Prochlorococcus marinus str. MIT 0917: one gene and its partner. The protein of the gene in region 2 interacts with the protein of the main gene of each other region in a pairwise test. Links are inferred from orthologs where the notes say so. Each region holds a gene or a part of one and is shown on either strand. Other genes may lie near its edges.

The links.
Region 1: the proteins of O5637_RS10545 (region 2) and O5637_RS05665 interact in binary tests that used the Escherichia coli proteins (3 or more experiments, as listed by UniProt). The link is inferred for Prochlorococcus marinus str. MIT 0917 from one-to-one orthologs.

The regions. Positions count from the first base shown.
Region 1 is NZ_CP114784.1:959,151-962,361, forward strand. The notes cover bases 139-3,016. They hold O5637_RS05665 (FtsW/RodA/SpoVE family cell cycle protein), read left to right. Parts: upstream 139-900; coding sequence 901-2,133; downstream 2,134-3,016. Other genes in these bases: O5637_RS05660 (ATP synthase subunit I), read right to left, coding at 139-470; O5637_RS05670 (cytochrome c biogenesis CcdA family protein), read left to right, coding at 2,153-2,893; O5637_RS05675 (cytochrome c biogenesis protein ResB), read left to right, coding at 2,899-3,016. Also shown: more of O5637_RS05660, read right to left, coding at 51-138; more of O5637_RS05675, read left to right, coding at 3,017-3,211.
Region 2 is NZ_CP114784.1:1,881,278-1,884,518, forward strand. What follows is about bases 251-3,158. They hold O5637_RS10545 (peptidoglycan D,D-transpeptidase FtsI family protein), read left to right. Parts: upstream 251-760; coding sequence 761-2,557; downstream 2,558-3,158. Other genes in these bases: O5637_RS10540 (hypothetical protein), read left to right, coding at 354-752; O5637_RS10550 (transaldolase), read left to right, coding at 2,650-3,158. Also shown: O5637_RS10535 (CPBP family intramembrane glutamic endopeptidase), read left to right, coding at 1-203; more of O5637_RS10550, read left to right, coding at 3,159-3,241. UniProt on the Escherichia coli protein: Essential cell division protein that catalyzes cross-linking of the peptidoglycan cell wall at the division septum. Required for localization of FtsN.

The DNA of each region.
Region 1 (3,211 bases), 920 kb from region 2 along the record:
AAATAAACGCCAAACAAACAAAACTTAAAAATTTAATTTCTAAAAAGCACCTATGGCATTGATAGAAACTGAATAATTAACGCTGGTTTATAAAGCAAAAATCCTAATAAAGCCGGAATTAAATCAAGTTGAGGGAATCTAGAAGATACCAAAAACAAAAGGACCGGAACTAACAACTGGACTTTACCGACCATTTTTGATGAAGTACCTAGTTTTCCAACTCCGCGAGCAAGCAAGCGAAAATAAAAAATTCCCGATAAAGCACCAATGAATAGGCTTGAACTAGCTTGGATTCCCCAAAAGAAACCTGCTATGCCAACAGAAAAAATAGTCAATAAAAATGTCAGACGGAATACTCGAAATTGAAGTTCAAGATATTCGTCTGATTTGACTTCGGACGATGAGTCCGATGAATCAATATCCAGAAGAGGATTATGACTTGAGCAATTTTCAACAGTCTCAGATGCCACGAAAATTCCTCCTACTGGAGTTCATTAGTGATAGCGAGAAGTTGTTTCGCAAACAAGACACCTAAGCTCTCTGCAAAGGCCCGGGGAATCTATCACGAGACTTGCATCAAAACAAAAAAATTTTTACCAATAAAATGAAAATTTGGTTAATCTAAGAACTTATGCAAAAATTTTAAACAAAGTTTTAGTTATCTAAGTCTAAATCAATATGCAGTCTCTTTAAAAATTTAATCATGATGATATAAATTTAAATAATTAGAGATTGTTCTATCTTGTTCTTCATTTTGTTTCTAAAAACTAACAATTAACTTTGAACTTATAAAAATCTTCTTGATTTTTCTGCAATTCCATAAAAAAGTAAATTAAATACATTTAAATACTTGGCAAGATAGTAATTAAACGGCTCAATGGTTTATAAGCAAAACATCCTTTGAGTAATATTTCTAAGAAGAAAATTCATTCAGAACACAGAAGGGAAAATACTCACGAATCAAAAGATTATCTCCGTATTTTAATAAACAACAAGATTCTTCCACTGCCTTGGTCTCTCTGGCCAAAGGAGGGGCGTTTGATCATGGGATTAATTGCCTTTTGGAGCATATCTGGAATCTTTATTCTTGGATCAGCTAGTTGGTGGGTAGCAACTAGAGAAATGGGTGAAGGCGCCTACTACATAAAAAGACAACTAATCTGGCTGATCACCAGTTGGAGCATTTTCTACATAGCTATAAATATTAATCTAAAAAGTTGGCTTAGACTGTCAGGACCATGCCTTTTTATAGGTATGATCCTAATTGCATCAACAAGCTTTTTCGGTAGTACTGTTAATGGGTCCACTCGATGGTTGATTATCGGCCCAATACAAATTCAACCATCAGAGTTAATCAAACCTTTCATCATTCTTCAAAGTGCAAAGCTTTTTGGTCAATGGGAAAGAATAAATTCAGAAAAAAAAATTTTTTGGTTAACTATTTTTGCATCTATAATTGTATTAATTATAAAACAGCCAAATTTAAGCACCGCTGCATTAATAGGAATATTGCTTTGGATGATTGCATTAGCATCTGGTATTAAATTCCGATATCTTTTTAACACTGCAATATCCGGCTTTTTTATTGGTTCAATAAGCATTTTTTTCAATGCCTATCAGCAAAGTCGCATCATGTCATTTATCAACCCATGGAAAGATCCACAAGGAAGTGGATATCAATTAATTCAGAGCCTTTATGCTATTGGTTCGGGTGGTCTGTTCGGAGAGGGTTATGGTCTTTCAATGCAAAAATTACAATATTTGCCCTACAGGAGTACTGATTTTATATTTGCTGTTTTTGCTGAAGAATTTGGATTCTTTGGATCTATTTTACTTTTATCATTTCTACTTGTAGTTGCATATTTAACCCTTAAGATATCTATTAATTGTAGAAATAATTATTCTAAACTAATCTCTATTGGATCAGGAACTATTCTTGTTGGCCAATCAATTATGCATATAGCAGTTTCTTCAGGTGCAATGCCTACAACTGGTCTACCCTTCCCTTTGATTAGTTATGGGGGCAACTCATTGATTTCCAGCTTACTTATAGCTGCCTTATTGGTCAGGACCTCAGTTGAATCTTCAGATTTATTAATTAAAAATTCCTCAAAGAGACTTTTAACTAGATAATCTATAGAGAGAATTTAGAGTGGCAAATCTCTTTTTGAACATTTCTTCTATAAGTTTAATTTTCTCTGATTTGACTCGTCATGGCGAGCAGTTAATTAATAATGGGCTCAATAATCCAACCCCCCTAACAATTCTGATAGTCTTTGTTGGAGGACTTTTGACTAGTTTGGGGCCCTGTTCATTGTCACTTTTGCCAATAACAGTTGCATATTTAGCTGGATTTAAAAATAATCAAAACCCTTTACAAAAAACTATTAGTTTCTGCAGCGGTATAGTTCTTTCGCTAGTGCTCTTAGGCAGTCTAAGCGGTTTTTTAGGTAAAATTTACGGTCAATTACCAGGTTTCTTTTCAATATTCATAAGTTTTTTAGCAATAATTATGGGTCTTAATTTACTGGGGATTTTTAAATTCAAACTTCCATCTGGTCCTGACCCTGGAACTTGGACAAATCAAGTTCCTCCGGCATTCGCACCAGTTTCAGCAGGTTTTGCTTTTGGATTAGCCTCCTCGCCATGTACTACACCTGTTCTAGCAGTTCTTCTCGCCTGGGTGGCTAAACAAGGAAATCCTCTTAGTGGCACAATTTTTCTTGGAAGTTTTGCTATTGGACAAATTGTTCCTTTATTTGTAGCAGGTACTTTTGCAGCAAGTATTCCAAAATTATTATCGTTAAGACCTATTGGGAAATGGGTTCCACCAATTAGTGGAGTGATTTTGTTAACAATAGGGCTTATGAGCCTTATTTCTGTTTGGACATAAAATAGATGAAAAAAATTAGCCAAGTTTTAAACTGGCTCTCTAGCTTAAAGATTGCGATATTACTATTATTATTAATAGCTGTTTCATGTGCAGCTGGAACTTTCATACCACAACAAGAATCAGATCAATTCTATTACGATAATTTCAATAAAAATCCTCTTCTTGGAATAATTAATGGAAATATATTGCTACTTCTTGAATTCAATCATGTCTATACAAGTTTTTGGTTTTTATTCTTACTCATTTGGCTTGGCTTAGCCCTTGCAGTTTGCAGTTTTAGAAGACAATTGCCTATACTTAAATCAGCACTAAACTGGA
Region 2 (3,241 bases):
AAGTTGGCAAAATCAGCGGAGTTTTATTCAGTGCCTTGATCTTTGCTTTGGCTCATTTAAGTATAGGGGAATTACCTCCTCTATTCGTTTTAGGAATTGGTCTTGGTTTAATGAGATTGAGTTCAGGAAGGCTATTTCCTTGTGCACTTATGCATTCTCTTTGGAATGGAGTGACTTTTATTAGCTTATTGTTAGTAGCTTGATATGAAATAAAAAAAACATCAGTATTTCATCTCTTGCAGTTGCTTAATCAAGGTGTTTGACTTGAATTACTTTTGAATTTTGATTTGGTTAGTCGCACTCCATATAAACAAAAAGTAGGACAATTTCAAAAAAAGAAGTTGCCCAAGGGTTTGTTAAATAGTCTTTTCTCGTCAAAGCCGGTTCAACGAAAATTTTCAATTCAATCTGCTCTTCATATTGTTTTAGATGGTGCATTACTAGGCATACTCATGACAGTGGCGATAATGTCATCCGTTGCTCTTCACTCTCAATATTTGTGGACTAAATCTTTTACTAAACTTGAAACTACTAGGGATTTGAACCGAAGGATATTGGAATCAACTTCAATTCTTGAAAGCTACCTATTGAAAAATCAAAAGTTGGCTAGACATTTAGTTTCGACTAAAGCTGAAGATCTTTTATATGTGGACAGACCAAAACCTGAAGAAACAAAAAAACTATTCGATATGACATTTAAAAGTAAATTACTAGAGAGAATATCTTCTTTCCCTATTAAGTCAGGTTATTAATAATTTACATGAGAAGTATTAATTCTAGAAAGAAGAGAAAGAGTTTTAAAGTGAAAACTCTTTCACCCCTATCTCAGTCTAGATTTAGAATTATTTTTCTTTTGTTATGTCTTGGACTTGGGGGGCTTTCTTTAAGAGTAGGTTGGCTTCAACTATTTCGGTCTGAGCAATTAAGAGCTCTTGCACGTGAAGTTCAAACAGAACAAAAGAACCCTTTGGGAACACGTCGATCTATTTTAGATAGAAATGGAAAGCTTGTCGCAATAGATGAGAGACGCTTTAAGATTTGGGCACATCCAAGGTATTTTAAGTTTCCTGGTGATTCATCTAGGACAGTGCGTAAGCCAGTGGAAGTAGCAAAACTTCTCTCTTCGCCACTATCCAAAAGTGTTGATGAGATCCTAAACAAATTAGGAAATTATTCTTCAGGGGTAAAACTTGCAGATGGTGTAACGCCTGAGAAGGCTAATACAATTAAGAAACTTGGGATAAGTGGTATTGATTTGGAGGTGTATCCTCAAAGGCTTTATCCTCATGGATCACTTTTTGCAAATGTAGTTGGTTTTTTGGATTTAGATAGAAGACCTCAGGCTGGATTGGAATTAAGTTTAGATAGAGATCTAAAGCGTCTAGAGAAAGCAAGTGTAATCAGAAGAGGAGCTGATGGAACCCCTTTACCTATAGGTGTTCAACGTGGTGTTTTTGATGAGGATCAACTAAGTCTACAATTAACATTAGATGTAAGGCTACAAGAGGTAGCCGTTAAAGAAATAAGTAAGCAAGTAAAGAAGTGGAAAGCAAAAAAAGGTGTGGTAATCGTAATGGATATAGATACAGGAGAACTTCTGGCATTGGCTTCTACACCAACTTATGATCCAAATAAATATTGGGATTATTCTCCATCTCTTTTTAAAGAATGGTCAGTGCAAGAACTTTTTGAACCTGGTTCTACCTTTAAGCCAATTAATTTGGCATTGGCATTGGAGGAGGGAGTTATAAGCCCTAAGGGAGAAGTCAATGATGATGGTCTAATTACAGTAGGAGGATGGCCTCTCTCTAATTGGGATCGAAAGCCCAATGGGATATTGACTTTCCCTGAGGTATTACAAGTCTCAAGCAATGTAGGTATGGTTAAGATCATGAATAAATTGAATGCGAGTAATTACTGGCAATGGTTAAGGCGCTTAGGTATTGATGAAATCCCAGAGACTGATCTTCCAGGAGCAGTCTCTGGGCAAATAAAATCAAAGCAGACTTTTGTTAATCAACCGATAGAACCTGCGGTAGCCTCCTTTGGTCAAGGCTTTTCTATTACTCCGCTTAAATTAGCTCAATTGCATGCTTTGATTGCAAATGGTGGCAGACTTGTTAAGCCTCATATCACTAAAGGCCTTAAAGGTGATTATGAGTCGTATTTCAATACTCCTTCAGAATCTAAGCAGATTTTATCTCCTGAAGTTACAAATACTGTTCTTGGATGGATGGAAACAGTGGTGTCCTTTTACGATGAAAGTGGTATTGAGGTAAATGTTCCTGGCTATCGAATTGGAGGGAAAACAGGTACGGCACAAAAATCGCAAGATGGTTTTAACTATAATTCTAAAATTTGCAGTTTTGTTGCAAGTCTTCCTATCGATGATCCTCGCTTTGTCGTTTTAGCAGTTGTTGATGACCCCCAAAAGCCAAATGCCTATGGATCAACTGTGGCTCTCCCTGTGGCAAAGAAAATTATTGAGACTTTGCTTGTGATTGAAAAAATCCCGCCAAGTATTTCTAAAAAAGAGCATTTAGCTATCAAAAGCTAAGAGATGGCTAAATTTTTCCAAAAGTACTAATTAAAGGGTGAAATCTATTACAAATATAGCTAGTCTATGACATATGAAAGACGTTTTTAATTATGGAATCCCTTCTTAATCAGTTATCCTCAATGACTGTAGTTGTTGCTGATACGGGTGATCTTGAAGCGATCAAAAAATTTCATCCCAGAGACGCTACAACAAACCCTTCTTTGATTCTCGCGGCCGCACAAATACCTGCTTATCAAAATTTAATTGATCAAGCACTTACTACTTCAAGAGAAATGTTAGGAGCCAGTGCTTCCAATACTGATGTGGTTAAGGAAGCTTTAGATGAACTTTGTGTTGTCTTTGGGAAAGAGATTTTGAAATTAATTCCTGGCCGTGTTTCAACAGAGGTTGATGCTCGGCTAAGTTTTGATACTGATGCCACTATTGCAAAAGCAAGAAAAATAATTGCTAAATATAATCATGATGGTATTTCTAACGATCGGGTTTTAATCAAAATTGCTTCTACTTGGGAGGGGATAAAAGCTGCTGAGGTATTGGAAAAAGAGAATATTCATTGCAATCTAACTTTATTGTTTAATTTTTATCAAGCAGTTGCTTGTGCTGAGGCAGGTGTAACGCTTATTTCACCATTTGTTGGAAGGATTTTAGATTGGTATAAATCTGCGACAGGAAGAGATTCTT